Linked DNA regions of Geminicoccus roseus DSM 18922. The protein of the gene in region 1 interacts with the protein of each later gene in a pairwise test. Links are inferred from orthologs where the notes say so. Each region holds a gene or a part of one and is shown in the gene's direction. Other genes may lie near its edges. The genes, in order: GEMRO_RS0122570, GEMRO_RS29595 and GEMRO_RS0118985.

What was found.
Region 2: the proteins of GEMRO_RS0122570 (region 1) and GEMRO_RS29595 interact in binary tests that used the Escherichia coli proteins (3 or more experiments, as listed by UniProt). The link is inferred for Geminicoccus roseus DSM 18922 from one-to-one orthologs.
Region 3: the proteins of GEMRO_RS0122570 (region 1) and GEMRO_RS0118985 interact in binary tests that used the Escherichia coli proteins (3 or more experiments, as listed by UniProt). The link is inferred for Geminicoccus roseus DSM 18922 from one-to-one orthologs.

What each region holds. Positions count from the first base shown.
Region 1 is NZ_KE386572.1:4,565,800-4,572,308, reverse strand. Bases 3,388-6,381 are described here. They hold GEMRO_RS0122570 (P-II family nitrogen regulator), read left to right. Parts: upstream 3,388-4,712; coding sequence 4,713-5,051; downstream 5,052-6,381. Other genes in these bases: GEMRO_RS0122565 (glutamine synthetase beta-grasp domain-containing protein), read left to right, coding at 5,885-6,381; GEMRO_RS33715 (DUF2735 domain-containing protein), read right to left, coding at 5,241-5,459; GEMRO_RS0122580 (imelysin family protein), read right to left, coding at 3,388-3,952. Also shown: GEMRO_RS0122595 (imelysin family protein), read right to left, coding at 1-114; GEMRO_RS35760 (di-heme oxidoredictase family protein), read right to left, coding at 119-1,249; GEMRO_RS0122585 (multicopper oxidase family protein), read right to left, coding at 1,246-2,673; more of GEMRO_RS0122580, read right to left, coding at 2,687-3,387; more of GEMRO_RS0122565, read left to right, coding at 6,382-6,509. UniProt on the Escherichia coli protein: P-II indirectly controls the transcription of the glutamine synthetase gene (glnA). P-II prevents NR-II-catalyzed conversion of NR-I to NR-I-phosphate, the transcriptional activator of GlnA. When P-II is uridylylated to P-II-UMP, these events are reversed.
Region 2 is NZ_KE386572.1:2,733,994-2,740,473, forward strand. Bases 1,871-4,835 are described here. They hold GEMRO_RS29595 (two-component system sensor histidine kinase NtrB), read left to right. Parts: upstream 1,871-2,792; coding sequence 2,793-3,878; downstream 3,879-4,835. Other genes in these bases: ispD (2-C-methyl-D-erythritol 4-phosphate cytidylyltransferase), read right to left, coding at 1,871-2,564; ntrC (nitrogen regulation protein NR(I)), read left to right, coding at 3,875-4,835. Also shown: GEMRO_RS0113785 (DctP family TRAP transporter solute-binding subunit), read right to left, coding at 1-200; GEMRO_RS0113790 (CinA family protein), read right to left, coding at 455-946; GEMRO_RS0113795 (phosphatidylglycerophosphatase A family protein), read right to left, coding at 949-1,404; more of ispD, read right to left, coding at 1,401-1,870; more of ntrC, read left to right, coding at 4,836-5,353; GEMRO_RS29600 (sensor histidine kinase NtrY-like), read left to right, coding at 5,424-6,480.
Region 3 is NZ_KE386572.1:3,809,343-3,816,178, reverse strand. Bases 1,699-5,019 are described here. They hold GEMRO_RS0118985 ([protein-PII] uridylyltransferase), read left to right. Parts: upstream 1,699-2,083; coding sequence 2,084-4,819; downstream 4,820-5,019. Other genes in these bases: murJ (murein biosynthesis integral membrane protein MurJ), read left to right, coding at 4,833-5,019; ccmD (heme exporter protein CcmD), read right to left, coding at 1,699-1,888. Outside these bases: GEMRO_RS0119000 (ABC transporter permease), read left to right, coding at 1-291; GEMRO_RS0118995 (NAD(P)/FAD-dependent oxidoreductase), read left to right, coding at 337-1,638; more of ccmD, read right to left, coding at 1,664-1,698; more of murJ, read left to right, coding at 5,020-6,362; trpS (tryptophan--tRNA ligase), read left to right, coding at 6,430-6,836.

The sequences.
Region 1 (6,509 bases):
CTGCGCGGACTGGCTCCAGGCCATCACCGCAGCCTTGCCCCGCTCCACCAGATCGGCCTGCGCCAGGGAGGTCGACAAGACCAGGCAGCTGGCCGCAAGCGTCACCATTCGCATTGGATCAGAGTCCTTCGAGGAATTTCAGGAGCCGCGCCCGCGCCGCAGCCGGCATCACCGAAAAGGCCGCGACGGCGCCCTCGGCCTCGCCGCCATGCCACAAGATCGCTTCCGTGGCGTCGCGGGCGCGGCCGTCGTGCAGCAGAAAGCCGCCATTCGCCAGCTTGCGTCCGAGGCCCCACAGAGGAGCGGTACGCCAGAACGCGGCCTGGGGATCGGCCGGATCGCCGTCCGCCAGGCCTTCGCCCAGGTCGTGGCTCCGATAGTCGGAAAAGGCGACAAGCTCGCCCAGCCTCGGCTGATGGCAGGCGGCGCAGCCGCTCTGCATGAACAGACGCTCGCCTTCCGGATCCGGGCCAGCGAGCGGCCGGGGTGCCGGCAGGTCTCGCAGATAGGCCAGGAGCGCGTTCACGATGGTCGGCGACAGCTCGGCACCCGCGTCGCCCGGCTCGACGCCATGCGGCCCGGTCCGGCAGGTCGGCTGGAGCGCGGTGCAGTCTCCCCAGGGTGCGGGCTGCTCCGGGGTCGAGAGCCCCAGATCCAGCAGGAGCGCCTCCCGGACAGGGCCCGCCAGGCTGGCATGGTCGGCCTTGAGGCCAAAGCCGCGGCCGGCCGCCTCCTCCTGGGTCGCCGCACCCAGGGCGGTTTCGACCTGGCCGAGCCCGGCGAGCGAGGGCGCCAGGCGGAGCGACCCGTGGGCCGGCACCGGGCCGGCCCCGGGCTCCTCGATCCGCCAGACCGGCGCCCGCAACTCCACGCGCGTCCCGTCGTCCAGCACCCGTTCCTCCCGGCGCCAGGACACGGCGAGCCCGCCTTCCGCCTCCTGCCCCTGCACCGCCCCGGTCTGCAGCTGGCGGCCATAATGGGGATCGTCGGGAAAGCGGAGAACGAGCCCGCGCCCATCCTCCAGCTCGCCGGCACCTCCCCCGGCATGGCAGCTGACGCAGGCCCGGGCGTTGAACAGCGGGCCCAGCCCGTCGCTGCCCCGGTTCGAGGCTCCGGCCACGGTCCAGACCCGGTCGAACAGGCTTTCGCCGATCACCGCATCCAGATCGCGGGCGGAGGTCGGCGAAACGCCGCCGCCGAGACCCACCAGGATCATCAGCGCGGCGCAGGCGCGCAGAGCGGTTCTCATGCGATCCGGAACCAGCCCATCATGCCGGTCTCCTGGTGCTCGATGATGTGGCAGTGGAGCATCCAGTCACCCGGATTGTCGGCGACAAAGGCGATCCGGACGCGGTCGCGCGGGCCGAGCAGCACCGTGTCGGCCCGCTGGCCGGACTCGCCCTGGCGCGGGTCCAGCACCTGGAAGGTGACGCCATGCAGGTGGATCGGGTGCTGGTACTGACTCAGGTTGACCAGCTCGATCACGTAGCTCCTGCCCTTCACCAGCTCGAACAGAGGCGGCGGAAGCTGCTGGTGCCCGGCTTCCGGCCAGGTCTTGCGGTCGATCGCCCACAGGGTGGCGCTGGACAGGCAGATGCTGTCGGCATAGCGCAGCACCTGACCGTCGGGCAGGACCAGGTCGCTCGCAACCGCGGTGGACTGGAAGGTCAGGCGGAAGGTCTCGGCCTTCTCCAGGTCGGGCGCCGGGAAGTCCGACGGGATCAGGGGTGCCGGGTCGAACCTGCCGCGATCCAGACGTGGGCCCATGCCTCGCAGCCTCGCCAGCGGGACCGGTTCGGCCGAGAAATAGTCATAGAGGACCGCCTCCTCGCCGGGGCCGGGCGCCCGCACCGACAGGTCGATCCGCATGGCTGGGCCCAGCCGCCAGCTTTCCAGCGGCACTGGGGGAAGACCGTTGCCGTCGATGGCGATCACGGCGGCCGGGGTGCCCTCCAACCCCAGCAAGGCGATCCGGGTCGGGTCGATGTTGAGGATGCGCAGGCGGACTTCGCCGCCGGCCGGCACCTCCAGGACCGGCTCGACCCGATCGTTGACGGTGCGCACCTGGCCGAACGTGCCGGCCTTGGCGGCGGCGGCGTTGCTGGTGAACTCGGCAAAGCCACCCTGCCCGTCGATCCGCCAGTCGCGCAGCACGCAGACCAAGTCCGCGTCGTGCCGCACCAGTTCGTCGCCCTCGACGATCAGCACGCCGGCCAGCCCCCGGCCCAGCTGCTCGATGGTGTTGCAGTGGGTGTGGAAGAAGAACGTCCCGGTATCGGGCGGCGTGAAGGTGTAGTCGAAGCTGCCGCCGGTCCGGATCGGGTCCTGGGTCAGGTAGGGCACGCCGTCCATGGCGTTCGGCACCCGGATGCCGTGCCAGTGGATCGAGATGAGCTGGTCGAGGCGGTTTTCGGCCCGGACGCGCAGGGAATCGCCCCGCTGCAGCCGGATCATCGGCAGTGGCTCCGGGCCGAAGGTCCAGGCCGGCACCTCGGGTCCCGCGTCGGCCGGGATGCGGACCATGCGCTCGGCCGCCACCAGCCAGTGCTCGACGGTGCGGCCGGTGGGCATTAGGGGCCGGGCGAGCGGCCCGCTTCGGCCTGTCTCCGGCAGGGCGGCGCCGGCAAGGAACGCGCCGGCGCCCAGGAGAAACGGTCGCCTGGCGGCCTTCATCGCGGATCCCGGATCAGGGCGCCACCATGCCCGGATCGTCGAGGCTGTCCGATCCTTCCACGGTGATGGCGACGCCCAGGGCCGGCACCACCTCCTCGACAGCCCGAGTCTGGGCGACCAGCGCGTCGATCGCCGCCTGCAGCATGGCGTTGCCCTCGGCATTGTCGGCGGCGAGCATCTGGTCGTAAGCCATCTGCCCGCTCTCGGCGGTCTCGCGGATCTGGCCGAGCTTCTCGGTGGTGTCGTTCATCCGCTGCTCGATCCGCTCGGCCAGCTCGGGATCCTTTTCCCTGGTGAGGTCCGCCATCGACGGGCCCTCGACGACGCTGCCGTCGGTGCGCTCGTAGTGGCCGTTCCACAAGGCGACCATGCCGACCTGGTCGTAGTAGTGCGAGTTGTGGGTGTTGTCGGAGAAGCAGTCATGCTCCTCCTCCGGATCGTTCAGGAGCAGGCCGAGCTTCATCCGCTCGCCGGCCAGCTCGCCATAGGACAGCGAGCCGATGCCGGTCAGGATCCTGCCCAGCCCGGCCTGCGGCTCGATCCCGAGCAGGTCGGCGCGAGCCTCGCCGCCTTCCTGCCAGGAGGTCGCCATCTCCTGCAGGTCGGACACCAGCAGGTCCGCCGCCGCCTCCAGATAGGCACGCCGACGCTCGCAATGACCGTTGGTGCACTGCTCCAGGCTGTAGTCGGTCCAGGGCCGCGCCCCGGCGCCAGGCCCGGTGCCGTTCAGGTCCTGCCCCCAGAGCAGGAACTCGATGGCGTGGTAGCCGACCGCCACGTTCTTCTCGACGTCCAGGGCCTCCTGCAGCTCGTTCTCCAGGAGCTCCGGCGTGATCGTGCTCGCATCCACCAGGTTGCGGCCAATCCGCAGCTTCGGCGACGCCACCACGTTCAGGGTATAGAGCGGGTTCTCGTCGGAACTGTCGCCATAGGAGGCGTCGACATAGTCGATCAGCCCCTCGTCGAGCGGCCAGGCATTCACCTTGCCTTCCCATTCGTCCACCAGCGGGTTGCCGAACCGCAGCGCCTCGGTCTGCTGGTAGGGGTTCCGGGCCGCTTTCCAGGCATCCTTCGCCTGGGCGAGGGTTTGTTCCGAGGGCGACGCCAGGAAGGCGTCCACCGCCGCGTGCAGGTCCTGGCCGCTCGCAAGCGCGTCCGCATACATCGCGGCGGCGATGTCGGCATAGGTGGCCACGACCTGGCCCGGCTCGGCGGCCCTGGCGGATGTCGTCAGGGCGATTGCGGCCGCAGCGACCATGAAGGTGGTGGATCGGCGCATCGAGACGGCCCCTTGCAGTGGACAGGTACGGCGGCGAGCGACGGGTTCGCTCGTTCCGGCTGGCCTAGGGACGGATGCCCTCCACCGCAACCTGATCCCAACACTTCATTGAATTAGAACTATTCCATCATGCTCGGCCCATGCGGGATTGCTTGCTGCATCTTTTCCTGGACCGTGTCCGGCCCGCGTTGCCTCAAGTCGTCATGTTCCGAGGATTGGCCGGCGCCGGCCGGGCATCAGTCTTGGGAGGCCGGGTGGCCATGACGGGAGACGGTACCGGCAGCACCGAAAGGACCGCCCGCGCAAGCGGCCAGTCCCATCATTGGTGTGTCAGGTTCAGCGGATCAGCAACAGGGAGGCAGCGCGATCGCCACCCAGGAACCTGCCACTTGGTGGCAGTGGCGGTGCGGATCACAAAAGAAGCAGGGGGGTGGGGCGAGCGACCGGACTCGAACCGGCGACATCCAGGACCACAACCTAGCGCTCTACCGACTGAGCTACGCCCGCCATCCCGGGCTGGGGAATGCCTGGACGCGGCGGGTTCGTCAAGCCCTCAGTGGCGGGCTGCGAATTTGCCCAATCCGATGGCGTTCTGCCTATATCTTGACCAGTACTGCCCGTACAAGTGGCGCCCGTCCCTTCCCAGGGAGGAACGGACCGGACCCCCGGTTCTTGGCACGCCTCCTGCATGAATGCCGGCGTGCAACGTCGGCGCGGGAAAGTTCGCTCTGCCAGCGTTTGTCGTGGAGAAAGACGCGCAATGAAGAAGATCGAAGCCGTCATCAAGCCGTTCAAGCTGGACGAGGTGAAGGAAGCCCTCCAGGAGATCGGCCTGAAGGGCATGACTGTGACCGAGGTGAAGGGTTTTGGCCGGCAGAAGGGTCATACCGAGCTGTATCGCGGCGCAGAGTACGTCGTCGACTTCCTGCCCAAGGTGAAGATCGAGGTGGTCGTCGACGATCAGCTTTCCGAGCGGGCGGTCGAGGCCATCCAGCAGGCCGCCAAAACCGACCGGATCGGCGACGGCAAGATCTTCGTCTACTCCGTGGAGGACGCGGTGCGGATCCGGACCGGCGAGCGCGGCAACGACGCGCTCTGATCGTTCACCTGTCCCGACCGGACGGTCTGCCGACCGGGCCGGTTCAGCCGAGAGAGGCGCCAGACCTCCTGGGTGGGGCAAGGTTCAAGACAAAGGCCGCCGAGGGGCTACTCGGCGGCCTTTTTCGTGTGACCCGCAGGCCCTGTTCAGCCCAGGAAGCTGCAAGTCGCGCTGTTGGCGCATCCAAGATCAGTCGCCGCGACCAGCGTTCCTGCGCCTGGCTGCCCGCTCGGCATCCTGTACCGCCGCCTCGTGATACCAGCCGGCACCGCAATCGACATGGACGTACTGCGTTGTCCGGATGTCGGTAACTGGCAGGGACGGTCCGCGAAAGCTCGCACCCGCGGGTTTGGCCCGGACGGGGAACTGGTAGATCTTGGCGGAATCCTGGTGAAGGCTTCTGGTCATGGTGGGTCACTCCATCGAGGGGAACATCCGGCGCTTGGTACAGAGGGCTTCTATGGGGCATGCACGGCGAATGTGCAATATGCCTATTTTAAAACCTCTGATCGCCTAACTAGTAGGCAAGTGCTCGCGCTGCATTTTTACGAAGCATTCGCTGCCTATCGGCGAGTACTTCGGCGCTGAAGTCTGCTGCACTATGCAGACTTCCCCCGACCAACCGGCGGGGGGCGGCAAGGATCCAGCCGGCGCCGCCCCTTTCGGGCCGCCGACCGTGCCGGACTTCGCGACGCGGCAGGCGCACCCTCCGGCTTGGCATGGTTCCTGCATGATTTTGGGCAGCCACCGCAGGCCACGCATGCACAACACGGGGGCAGGCACGACGCAGGACGCTGCCCTTCCCCGCATCAACTTCCTACGAGAGAGCGGCCATGACGAAGTACAAGCTGGAGTATATTTGGCTCGACGGCTACACCCCGGTGCCAAACCTCCGCGGCAAGACCCAGATCAAGGAGTTCGACTCCTTCCCGTCGCTGGATGAACTGCCGCTCTGGGGCTTCGATGGCAGCTCCACGCTGCAGGCCGAGGGGCACAGCTCCGACTGCGTGCTGAAGCCGGTCCGCGTGTTCCCGGACCCGGTCCGCACCAACGGCGTGCTGGTCCTCTGCGAAGTGATGATGCCGGACGGCGTGACCCCGCATCCGTCGAACAGCCGCGCCACCATCCTCGATGACGACGGCGCCTGGTTCGGCTTCGAGCAGGAATACTTCTTCTACAAGAACGGCCGGCCGCTCGGCTTCCCCGAGCAGGGCTTCCCGGCACCGCAGGGCCCCTACTACACCGGCGTCGGCTACAAGAATGTCGGCGACATGGCGCGCACGATCGTCGAGGAGCATCTCGACATCTGCCTGGCCGCCGGCATCAACCACGAGGGCATCAACGCCGAGGTGGCGAAGGGACAGTGGGAGTTCCAGATCTTCGGCAAGGGCTCCAAGCGGGCGGCCGACGAGATGTGGATGGCGCGCTACCTGCTGCTGCGCCTCACCGAGAAGTACG
Region 2 (6,480 bases), 1.8 Mb from region 1 along the record:
TCGACCTCGATCCGGCCGCCGGAGCGCGCCTCGATCTCCCGGGCCAGCACCTCCAGATGGGTCCAGGAGAAATTGTTCTCGAGTTCCGGCGACGCCGTGGCGAAGCGCATGGTGAACTCGGCGGCGTGGGCGGCGGCCCCGAGGGCGCCGATCGCCAGGGACGCACCCACGGCCAGGACCTTCAGCAAGCGAAGCGACATCGTTCCAGCCTTCCTGATCCGGACGGCCGCCTTCTTCGGGCGGACCTGTCTCGTCGTCCGACACAACTTGTATGTAAGGTACCGCTGATGTTGCGTCAGGCCGGGGCAGGCGGTCAATCCGGCAATTGCCGCCGGACGCGACGCAGCCGGAGTTGGGAAGGGGCTCGTCTTTGGCAGGGAAAGGGCGGCGGCCATCAGCCCGACGGGTCCGCCCGGGCATAGCGGCTCGACGGAACCGCAGCAGAACGACGCGGTCAGGCCGCGATCTGCTCCAGCAGATCCAGGGCGCGGACCACCGTCTGCTCGCGGACGGCGGCGCGGTCGCCGGGGAACACCACCTGCTCGTGGATCAGGCGGCCGTCCCGTGCGGCGGCCGCCAGATGGACCAGGCCCACCGGCTTTTCCGCGCTGCCGCCGCCGGGGCCGGCAATGCCGGTCACCGCGACCGCCAGATCGGCCGCCGACTGCGCCAGCGCCCCTTGGGCCATCGCGCGCGCCACCGGCTCGCTGACCGCGCCATGCGCCAGCAACAAATCGCCCGGGACATCCAGGACGCCGGCCTTGGCATCATTGGAATAGGTGACGAAGCCGCGATCGACCACGTCGGAACTTCCGGCGATCGCCGTCAGGATCCCGGCGATCATGCCGCCGGTGCAGCTTTCCGCCGTCACCAGGGTCAGCCCTTTGGACCGGCAGGTCGCCAGCAGCCGCTCGGCCCGGGCAAGGAGGACAGGATCGATCGTGATCATCACAGGTAGCTCCCGACCATGAAGACCAGAAGAGCGGCGTAGATGCCTGCCACCAGATCGTCGGTCATCACGCCGAGGGCGCCGTGCATCCTGCGATCGATCCAGCAGGCAGGCCAGGGCTTGGTGATGTCGAGCACGCGGAACAGGAGGAAGGCCACGATCACGCCCAAGAAGGTCAAGGGTGCCGCGGCCAGGGCCAGCCACTGGCCCACGACCTCATCCAGCACGAAATCGTCCGGATCGGGATGCTCGGCGGTGATCAGGTAGACGCCGCCCAGAATCACGCCGACGCCATAGAGCAGCAGCGCCAGGACACCCAGCGCCAGTGGGCCGAACGCCCAGTGCAGGACGATCCCGAACGGCAGGGCGGCGAGTGATCCCCAGGTGCCCGATGCCGGCTTGATGTAGCCGCTGCCGAACCAGGTGATCAGCATCTCGATCGACCGGGACGTCACGCCGGAAAACTGACGGTCACGAGCGCCTGCGCGGCGATCCCCTCCTGGCGGCCGATCGCGCCCAGGCCCTCCATGGTGCCGGCCTTCAGCCCGATCCGTTCCGGAGGCAATCCCAGGAGTTCCTGCAGCCGCGCGACGATCGCACCGCGGTGGGGACCGATCTTCGGCCGCTCGGCCATGATCGAGAGATCGGCATGCTCGAGCCGACCCTCCCGCTGCGCCAGGAGCTTGAGCGCGTGGCGGACGAACTGTCCGGATTCTGCGCCGCGCCACTGCTCGTCCGATGGGGGGAAGTGCACGCCGATGTCGCCTGCGCCGATCGTGCCCAGCAGGGCGTCGGTAAGGGCGTGGAGCAGCACGTCGGCGTCGGAATGGCCGGCCAGCCCGAACGGCGCCGGGATCTCCACGCCTCCCAGGAACAAGGGACGGTCCGGCGCGGTGGCATGAATGTCAAAGCCCAGGCCGCTGGCAAAGCGGCGCGGCCTGGCGCCGAGGGTGCGGGCGGCGATCGCCAGGTCGTCGGAGCGCGTCACCTTCAGATTGTCCTCTTCTCCATCCACCCAGGCCACCTGGCCGCCATCCCGGCGGACCAACTCGACATCGTCGGTGACGCTGGTATCGCCGGCGTGACGCCGATGCGCGTCCAAGACCGTCTGGAACCGGAAGCCCTGGGGCGTCTGCGCCCGCACCAGCCCGTCCCGGGAGATCTCGCCGCACACCCGCCCGGCTTCCACGCGCCTGAGGGAATCGACGACCGGCAGCCCAGGCAGCGCCGCGTCGGCTTGGTCCAGCGCCAGCAGCACCCGGTCGATCAGGCCCCTGGTCACCAGGGGCCGTGCCGCATCGTGCACCAGCACCAGGTCCGGCGGATCACCGGCCAAAGCTTCCAGGCCGGCCAGCACCGAGTCCTGCCGCGTGGCACCTCCAATCACCGGCGGCAGCAGATCCAGCCCGGCCATGGCGGCCTGGTAATAGTTTTCATGCCCCGGGGCGATCACCGCCCGCACGCCGGTGATGCGGGGATGATCCAGGAAAGGATGGATCGCTCGCCTGAGGACGCTAGAGCCGAGCAGGTCCAGATATTGCTTGGGCAGATCGCTGCCGAAGCGTTCACCGCGTCCGGCGGCCACGACGAGGACGATGCAGGTAGGCTGAGGCATGGCTCCAGGGTAGTCGAGGCTGCGAGAGCCGCCCAGTCCCGATGCACAACTCCCGGGCAGCCGGGTCGCACGGAAGTTGCCTTCTGCCTCGCTTGCGTCCGTCAACAGCCGAAGCTAGGTTGCCTATCGAAAAGGCACGACAGGCGGAATGCTCACCAAGTGCGCAATGCTACACTTTTGGATCGCTCGGCACGCGGCGCACGAACCTCTCAGGTAAGTGCGGCGCAGTTGCTGGCCAACCTGCCCAGTCCGCTGTTCGTGGTCGACGAGCATATCAGGCTGCGGACCGTCAATCCTGCGGCCGAGCAGTTGTTCGGCGCTTCCCTGAACATGCTGCTCGACCGGCCCCTGTCCGACTTCCTGCCGGCGCACGCGACGATCCTGGACCTGATCCGCCACGTCGCCGCCGGAGGCGCCTCGGTCTCGGAGTATGGCGTCGAGCTGGCCCTCTCCAAGGGCGAGACGATTGCCGTCGACAGCCACATGACCCCGATCCTGGAGACGCCGGGCCATGTGCTGGTGGTCCTGCATCCCTGCTCCGTGGCGCGGCGGCTCGACCAGCACCGGGTCCAGCGCGGCTCCGCCCGGTCGGTCGCGACCCTGGCCGCGACCCTGGCGCACGAGGTCAAGAATCCGCTTTCGGGCATCCGCGGCGCTGCCCAGCTGCTGGAGCCGTCGATCGGCGAGGAGGACCAGCCGCTGGTCCAGCTGATCTGCGACGAGACTGACCGGATCTGCGCGCTGGTCGACCGGATGGAGGAATTCAGCGCCGGCCGCCCCATCGACCGGCAGCCGGTCAATATCCACCAGATCCTGGAGCATGTCCGGCGCATCGCCGAGAGCGGCTTTGCCCGGCGGCACCGGATCGTCGAGCACTACGACCCGTCCCTGCCGGACGTCGAGGGCGACCGGGACAAGCTGATCCAGGTGTTCCTGAACCTGATCAAGAACGCTTCGGAAGCGGCCCAGCCCGATGGCGGCACCATCACCCTGTCGACCACCTACCAGCATGGCTGGCGGATGGCGCTCGGCACCTCGCGCGAGCGGCTGCACCTGCCGATCACGGTGGAGATCAAGGATGACGGTCCGGGCGTGCCACCGGATGTCGCCGAGCACCTGTTCGAGCCCTTCGTGACCAGTAAGCCGCGCGGCACCGGGCTGGGCCTGGCCCTGGTGGCCAAGATCGTGCACGACCATGGCGGGGTCGTCTCCTACCATGCCGGAGAGCCGGGCGCGGTGTTCCGCGTCAGCCTGCCGGCCAATCGCCCCAACGGCCGGGGCGGACGTGAGCAAGAAGAGGCCGCCCAGCGATGAACGACACCACGATCCTTCTGGCCGAGGACGACGCGGCCATCCGCACGGTCGTCAGCCGTGCCCTGGCCAAGCAGGGCTGGCGGGTGCAGGCGACCTCGGCCGCCTCGGCGCTGTGGCGCTGGATCGCCGCAGGCGAGGGCGACATCGTCATCACCGACGTGATGCTGCCCGACGAGAACTCGCTGGACCTGCTGCCGCGGATCCGCTCCACCCGGCCGGACCTCCCGGTGATCGTGATGAGCGCGCAGAACACGCTGCTCACCGCGGTGCGCGCCACCGAGCGCGGGGCATTCGAATACCTGCCCAAGCCCTTCGATCTCGGCAACCTGACCGCCGCCGTGCAGCGGGCGCTGGCCCAGCCCAAGCGCCGGTCGAACGGGCGCTCGGATCCCTTGAGCGGCCTGGACGACAATCTGCCGATCATCGGCCGCTCCTCGGCGATGCAGGAAATTTACCGCATCATCGCCCGGCTCACCGGCACCGACCTCACCGTGCTGATCGCCGGCGAGAGCGGGACCGGCAAGGAACTGGTCGCCAAGGCGTTGCACGAGTTCGGCAAGCGCAAGAACGGGCCGTTCGTGGCGGTCAACATGGCCGCGATCCCGCGCGAGCTGATCGAATCCGAGCTGTTCGGCCATGAAAAGGGCGCCTTCACCGGTGCCCATGCCCGCAGGGTCGGCCGGTTCGAGCAGGCCAATGGCGGCACGCTGTTCCTGGACGAGATCGGCGACATGCCGCTGGAGGCGCAGACCAGGCTCCTGCGTGTCCTGCAGCAGGGCGAGTTCCTGCCGGTGGGCGGCACCCATGCCATCAAGACCAACCTGCGGATCGTGGCGGCCTCGCACCGTGACCTGCGCCAGATGGTCAGCCAGGGCCTGTTCCGCGAGGACCTGTTCTACCGCCTGAACGTGGTGCCGATCCGGCTGCCGCCCCTGCGGGAGCGGGTCGAGGACATCCCGGCGCTGGTGCAGCATTTCTTTGCCAAGGGCGCGAGCGACGGGCTGGCCATGAAGAGCCTGGCGCCCGAGGCGATGATCCGGCTGAAGTCGCATCCCTGGCCCGGCAATGTCCGCGAGCTGGAGAACATGGTCCGGCGCCTCTCGGTCCTCTACACCGACGAGATCCTGGCCGAGGACACCATCGCCTCGGAGCTGGAGCAGGCCGAGTATCGCCCGGCCAACGGCAACGGCGAGGCGAGCCCGGCGGCGCATGGCGAGGTTCCCGTCGCCGAGGAGACGCTGTCCTCGGCGGTGGAGCGGCATCTGGAACGGTGGTTCAAGGCCCATGACGGCAGCCTGCCGCCGGACGGGATCTACGACCGGGTATTGCGGGAGATCGAGCGGCCGCTGATCGGCAAGGCGCTGGCGGTGACCCGCGGCAACCAGCTGCGTGCGGCCGACCTGCTCGGCATGAATCGCAACACGCTGCGCAAGAAGATTCGCGAACTGGACATCGTCGTCTCCCGCGCGCCATGATCGGCCCGATTACGCGAATGAGACGGGCCGACATCTCCTGCTGAGCGGATTCTCCATCAAAGAGCCGTCCTTGTGGCGACGCATCGGCGCGATCGCCCAGGACTCCCGTACGGCCATGACCCTGGTGGTCGCGGCGGTGGTCTGCGGCATCAGCACCTGGGCCGTGCTGACCGGGAAGGGACCGGCCGGCCTGGATACCGGCGGCGTGCTGGTTCTGCTGTCGGTCGACCTCGTGCTCGTCCTGCTGCTGAGCGTGGTGGTCGCCCGCCGCCTGGTGCGGATCTGGGCCGCCCGCCGCAAGGGATCCGCCGGCTCCGGCCTGGAAGGGCGGCTGGTCGCCCTGTTCGGCCTGCTGGCGGTGACGCCGGCGATCGTGGTGGCCCTGTTCTCGGTGTGGTTCCTGCATGTCGGCGTAAATGCCTGGTTCAACGACCGCGTGCGCGGCGCGGTGGACACCTCGCTCCAGGTCGCCCGCGCCTATCTGGAAGAGCATCGCGAGATCATCCGCGCCGACGCGCTGGCGATGGCGGCCGACCTGAACCGCGAAGGCCCTTATCTCGGCGGGCGGACCAGCCTCGAGAACTTCATCGAGGCGCAGGCTGCGCTCCGCTCCCTGACCGAGGCGGTGGTGTTCGACGCGACCGGCACCGTCCTGGCCCGCAGCCAGCTCGCCTTCTCGCTGGATGTCGGCAGCATCGAGGCCGCCGACCTGGAGCGGGCCGCGGCCGGCGAGGTGGTGACGCTCACCGCCGACACCGACGACCGCATCCGTGCCCTGGTTCGGCTGGACGGATTCGGCGACGTCTATCTCTATGTGGGCCGCTTCGTCGATCCGAAGGTGCTGAACCTTCTGGAACGGACCCAGGCGGGCGTGAGCGAGTACGAGGCCGCAGCCGCCGAGCGCTCGCGCATCCAGATCATCTCGCTGGTCCTGTTCGGGGTGGTGGCGCTGCTGCTCCTGCTGGCTGCTGTCTGGGCGGGCCTGTATTTCGCGACCCGGATCGGCGAGCCGCTCGGCCAGCTGATCACCGCGGCGGACCGGGTCAGCACCGGCGACCTGGACGCCCGGGTCAACGAGCGGATCGACTTCGAGGAGGTCGCCTCGCTGGCCCGGGCCTTCAACCGGA
Region 3 (6,836 bases), 750 kb from region 1 along the record:
GCATCGCGCCTGCGCGCGATCGTCGACGTGGTGCTGCCGCAGGTGAAGATGTCGGTGATAGCCGGCGCCCTGTTCGCCTTCGTCAGCTCGCTGGACGAGGTGGTGATCGGCCTGCTGGTGGCCGGCGGCTCCAACACGGTGCTCACCCGGATGATGTTCATGTCGCTGCGCGACCAGGTCGACCCGACCATCGCCGCGATCTCGACGCTGCTGATCGGCGTGTCGCTGATCGCGGTGATCCTGTTCGTGTTCGTCGAACGGGCGGCGGGCAAGCCCGCCCGGGCCAACTGACCGGCGCCCTCCCAGATCCACCGCTGCAGGAAGTAGACGGCAATCATGGCTTCTTCCGTTCTGGCGCCCGATGCCAAGTCCACCTCGTTCTGGTGGGAGGGCCATGACCAGGCTTCCCTGCAGCAGAGCGAGGGCAGCCCGCCGGACCGGGCCGACGTGGTGGTGGTCGGCAGCGGGTTCACCGGCCTGTCGGCGGCGCTGACCCTGGCCCGGGCCGGGCGCCAGGTGGTGATCCTGGACGCCGAGCAGCCCGGGTTCGGCTGTTCCACCCGCAACGGCGGCCAGGTCGGCCCCAGGTTCGGCCCATCCTTTGCCGAACTCAGCGCCAGCTACGGCGTCGAGCGGGCGACCCGGCTCAAGCGCGAGGGCCACAACGCCTACGACTACCTCACCGCCCTGATCCGCGACGAGGCGATCGAGTGCAGCTTCGAGACCAGCGGCCACCTACTCTGCGTCCACGCGCCCGGGCGGTTCGGACCGGCGGCGAAGGCGGCCGAGGCCGAGCAGAAGGCGTTCGGGATCGAGGCGCAGGTGATCCCGAAGAGCGAGCAGCATCGCGAGGTCGGCTCGGACGCGTTCCACGGCGTGATCCTGTTTCCCGGCGGCGGCGCCCTCGACCCGATGCGCTACCATCGGGGCCTGCTGGGCCGGGTGATGGCGGCCGGGGCCATGCTGTTCGCCGGGCAGAAGGTGCTGGGCGTCGAGCGGGACGGCCAGGACTTCGCCGTGGCGCTGCCCGGGCGCACGATCCGCGCCCGCGACGTGGTGCTGGCCACCAACGGCTATACCGGCGACGCCACGCCCTGGTGGCAGCGGCGGATCATCCCGATCGGCAGCTACATCATCGCCACCGAGGAGATCGACCCGGCGCTGATGGCGAAGATCTGCCCGAAGCGGCGGATGCTGCACGAGACCCGCAAGGTGGTCTATTACTACCGGCCCTCGCCCGACCAGAAGCGCATCCTGTTTGGCGGGCGGGTGGCGCTGTCGGAGACCGACCCCAGGATCAGCGCGCCCAGGCTGCACGAAGCGATGGTGCGGGTCTGGCCGGAACTGCAGGGCGTCAAGGTGAGCCACAGCTGGATGGGGTTCGTGGCGTTCACCTTCGACCACCTGCCCCATGTCGGCAGCCAGGACGGCGTCCACCATGCCATGGGCTATTGCGGCAACGGGGTGCCGCGCTCGACCTATTACGGGCACAAGGCGGCGCTGAAGGTCCTTGGCCGGCCGGAGGGTGCGAGCGAACTCGACCCGCTGGAGTTCCAGACCCGGCCGCTCTACCGCGGCACGCCCTGGTTCCTCGCCCCCTCCCTGCTCTACTACAAGCTGCGCGACCGCTTCGCCTGACGCCCTTCCTCGTTGAAGGAGCGGTTCACGCATCCGGCGGAGGGGTTGTCTCCCGGCGCGGGCGGATCACCGCGGGCTGCCGGGCCGGCCGCTGCGCGCGCATCCGGCCGCGCAGTTCCTCGAGCTCGGCCTCCTTGGCCCGCATCCGGCGCAGCGACAGCAACCAGAGTCCACCCAGCACCAGGATGGTGAATCCGAACGCCGGCCATACATAGACTGCATAGCCGCTCATGCGCAGGAACTCGCTCATGGGCGGATCGTCCGGGAAGCCGGGCTTTCCCGCAAGCACAGGGCACGGTAAGCCGCATCGGGATATGGCGGGCTTGGTGGAAGGTAGTCGGATTTGGACGCGAGCACCGGAGCTCCGGTCGGAGGTCATGACAACGCAGCGCGGCCGGGGCGCGGTCCGGAAGCGGATCGCCGGCGAGCCGAAACTGCGCCTAGCATGCCTCGGGCGGAAGCTCCATCGCTGCCCGATGCGGCCTCGATCCGGGCGGCGGTCCAGGCGCTGGGCGTGGACGGGATCTCCGACTTCCCGGCCCTCCTGGGCGCGCTGAAGCGCATCCACGACGACGCCAGGCGCGCGATCCGGGACAGCTTCGAGGCAGGCGGCAAGGCCAGCGCCACGGTCGGCGCCCTGAGCGGGGTGATGGACGGGCTGATCCAGGGCCTGCTCGACCTTGCCAGCGCGCATGTCTACCCGACCCCCAACCCGACCAAGGGCGAGGAGTTCGCGGTCCTGGCGGTGGGCGGCTACGGGCGCAGCGAGCTCTGCCCGCATTCCGACGTCGATCTGCTGTTCCTGGTCCCCTACAAGCGCACCCCGGTCGCCGAGCAGATCGCCGAGTTCGTGCTCTACCGGCTCTGGGACCTGGGCCTGAAGGTTGGCCACGCCACCCGCTCTACCGCGGAATGCATCAAGCTCGCCCAGCAGGACCTCTCGGTCTCCACGGCACTCCTGGAGGCCCGGCCGCTCTGGGGCGACGAGGGCTCGATCGGCGAACTGCGCGACCGCTACCGCAAGGAGATCGTCCAGGGCCACGAGGCCGCCTTCATCGAGGCGAAGCTGGCCGAGCGCGACGACCGCCACCTGCGGGTCGGCGACAGCCGCTACCTGCTCGAGCCCAACGTCAAGGAGGGCAAGGGTGGCTTGCGCGACCTCCACACGCTGGGCTGGCTGGCGCGCTTCGTCTATGGCGCCTCCGACCTGACCGCCCTGGTCCAGTCGGGGCTGCTGACCCGGCGCGACCTCGCCACCTTCAAGCGCTCGCACGCCTTTCTCCTGGCGGTGCGCTGCCACCTGCACTGGCTGACCGGGCGGGCGGAGGACCGGCTGACCCTGGACGTGCAGCCGGAGATCGCCAGCCGGATGGGCTTTCGCGCCCGGGTGCGGGCCAAGGGCGTCGAGCGCTTCATGAAGCGCTACTACCTGGCGGCGCGCGAGGTCGGCAACCTGACCCGGATCGTGTGCGCCGCCCTGGAGGAACAGCATCGCCGCCGGCCGAAATTCGCGCTCCCGCGCTTCGGTTTGAGCCGCAAGCGGGTCGACGGGTTCATCATCCAGGGCAATCGGCTGGCGCTGGATGACCCGGCCACCTTCCAGAACGAGCCGGTGCGGATCCTGCAGCTGTTCCAGACCGCCGACGCCCGCGGCCTGGACATCCACCCGGCCACCCTGGCCGCGGTCGGCCACGCCTTGCCGCGCATCGACGCGGCGCTGCGCGACGACCCGCATGCCAACCGGCTGTTCATGGAGATCCTGACCTCGCGCCGGGATCCCGCGCTTGGGCTGACCCGGATGAACGAGGCGGGCGTGCTCGGCAAGTTCGTGCCGGATTTCGGGCGGATCGTCGCCCAGATGCAGCACAACCTCTACCACGTCTACACCACCGACGAGCACACGATCCGGGCGATCGACATCCTGCGCCAGATCGAGGATGGCCGGATCGGCGGCGAGGTGCCGCTGGCGACCGAGCTGTTCCCTAAGCTGCTCTCGCGCCGCGCCCTGTTCGTGGCGGCGTTCCTGCACGACATCGGCAAGGGCCGCGGCGGCCGCCACTCGGAGGTGGGCGCCACGATCGCCCGCCGGCTCTGCCCGCGCTTCGGCCTGGCGCCGGAGGAGACCGAGACGGTGGTCTGGCTGGTCCGCCACCATCTCCTGATGAGCGACACCGCGTTCCGGCGCGACCTGGAGGATCCCAAGACCATCCAGGACTTCGTCGACGTGGTGCAGTCGCCGGAACGGCTGAAGCTGCTCCTGGTGCTGACGGTCTGCGACATCCGCGCGGTCGGCCCGAACGTGTGGAACGGCTGGAAGGGCCAGCTCTTGCGCGAGCTGCACCACGAGGCCGAGGCGGCGCTGCAGTCCGGCGACCCGCGCGGCCGGCGCAGCGCCCGCACCAACCGGGCCAAGGGCGAGCTGGAACAGGCGCTCCTGACAGCCCCGGACGGCTGGTGGACCCGCGAGCGGATCGACCGGCACATCGCCCGCCACGACCCGCGCTACTGGCTGGGCTTCTCCACCGAGGAACTGGTCCGCCACGCCGAGCTGATCCGGCAGACCGAAAGCCAGGCGATGCCGATCGGCATCGACTTTCGGGTCGACACGTTCCGCGACCGCTCCGAACTGCTGCTCTACGCCCCCGACCATCCGGGCCTGTTCATGAAGGTGGCCGGCGCCATCGCGCTGGGTGGTGCGAGCATCGTCGACGCGCACATCTTCACCACCACCGACGGCACCGCCCTGGACATGCTGGGCTTCCAGGACGCCGAGAAGCATGTCGCCGTGGACGATCCCGAGCGCCTGCAGCGGATCCGCACCAACCTGATCAAGGCTCTCTCCGGCGAGATCTGGCTGGAGAAGGCCCTGGCCGGACGGCGCAGCCTGCCGGCCCGCGCCGACGTGTTCCGGGTCGAGCCGCGCGTGCTGCTCGACAACAACGCCAGCCGCACGCATACCGTGATCGAAGTGAACGGGCGCGACCGGCCGGGCCTCCTGTTCGACCTGGCCAAGGCGCTGAAGGAATCGGGCCTCGTGATCAGCTCCGCGCATATCAGCACCTATGGCGAGCGCGTCGTCGACGTCTTCTACGTCAAGGACGTGTTCGGCATGAAGGTCACCGTGCGCAGCAAGGTCATGAAGGTGCAAAAGCAGCTCACCGAGGCGCTCAGCCTGACCTGAGCGGGAGCAGGGCTTGAGCTGGCTGCGTGCATCCTCGGTCGTCGCCTCGGCGACCCTCGCCTCCCGTCTCCTGGGCTTCCTGCGCGACGTGCTGATGGCGCAGGCGCTGGGCGCGGGCGTGGCGGCCGACGCGTTCCTGGTGGCGCTGAAGATCCCCAACCTCCTGCGCCGGCTGTTCGCCGAGGGCGCGTTCGGCGCGGCGTTCGTGCCGCTGTTCAGCCAGGTCCATTCCATGGAGGGCGAGCAGGCTGCCCGGGCGTTCGCCAGCCGCGCCTTCACCATTCTGGGCGTGCTGCTCACGCTTTTGACCGGGCTGGCGCTGCTGGCGATGCCCTTGGTGATCACCGTGCTGGCGCCGGGCTTCGACCTGGCCGACCCGCGCCACGACCTGGCCGTCGAACTGGCCAGGCGCACCTTTTCCTACGCGCTGTTCGTTTCGCTCACCGCGCTGCTGGCCGGGGTGCTGAACGTGCTCGGCCGGTTCGCGGTGGCGTCGCTCGCCCCGGTGATCCTCAACCTCGTGATGATCGGCGCCCTGCTGACGGGCGGCGACGACCCGGTCGCCCAGGCGCGCCTGCTGGCGCTGGCGCTGCCGGTGGCCGGGGTGCTGCAGCTGGCGATGCTCTGGCTGGCCTGCCGGCGGGCCGGCATGGCGGTCTCCCTGCGGCCGGACCTGCGCGACCGCCACCTGCGCCCGCTGGGGCGGCGGATCCTGCCGGGCCTTGCCGGGGCCGGGATCTACCAGGTCAACGTGGTGATCGTGACGATCATGGCGACCGCCCTGGCCCCGGGAGCGGTGTCGTTCCTTTACTTCGCCGACCGGCTGGCCCAGCTGCCGCTGGGGCTGATCGGGGTGGCGATCTCCACGGCGCTCCTGCCGATCGTGGCCCGGCGGATCGCCGAGGGCCGCCTGGAGGCGGCGCGCGCGCTGCGCGACCAGGCCGCCGAGGTGGCGCTCCTGCTGACCCTGCCGGCCGCCGCCGGCCTCACCGCCCTGGCCCTGCCGATCGTGCGGATTCTGTTCGAGCGGGGCGCCTTCGACGCGCTGGACGCCGCGGCCACCGCGAGCGCGCTGCAGGCCTTCGCCCTGGGCCTGCCGGCCGCCGTGCTGGTCCGCATCCTCGCGGCCAGCCTGTTCGCGCGCGGCGACATGCGCACCCCGCTGGTGGGCGCGTCGGTGGCGCTGGTGGTCACGCTGCTGGTGGGGCTCGCCACACTGCGCCCGCTCGGCCATCTGGGCCTGGCGGTGGCGGCCAGCCTCGCCAACTGGGCGAACCTGACGGTGCTGGCCTGGCGTTTGCGCGGGATCGAGGGACGCGCCTTTTCCCGGCGCACCAAGCTGCGCGCGCTGGGCGCCCTGGCCTGCGCGGTGTTTGCCGGGTCGATGGCCCATCAGGCCTTCACCGAGCTTCACCATATCGGCCGGCTGACCGGGCTCGCCAGCGCCATCCTGGTGGGCGGGCTGGCCTTCTTCGCGATGGTCACGGTGGTGCGGGTGGTCCGGCCGCGGGAACTCGTCGCTCTTTTCCGGGACCGCGCTTGACGGAACAGCCCCGACCGGCCATCCAACCGCGCTCAGCTATACCCGATCCCGATCCGAAGGCTCGTCCATGTCCGGCCGTATCTTCTCCGGCGTCCAGCCGACCGGCGCCCTGCATCTCGGCAACTATCTGGGCGCGATCCGGCATTGGGTACGTCTGCAGCAGGACTACGAGGCGATCTACTGCATCGTCGACCAGCACGCGATCACCCTGCCGCAGGACCCGAAGGAACTGCGCGGGGCGACCCGCGAGGTGGCCGCGGCGCTGATCGCCTGCGGCATCGACCCCACGCACTCGATCCTGTTCAACCAGTCGACCGTCACCGCCCACTCCCAGCTGGCCTGGGTGCTGATGTGCCAGACGCCGATCGGCTGGCTGAACCGGATGACCCAGTTCAAGGAGAAGGCCGGCAAGCAGCGCGAGAACGCGTCGGCCGGGCTCTATACCTATCCCGTGCTGATGTCGGCCGACATCCT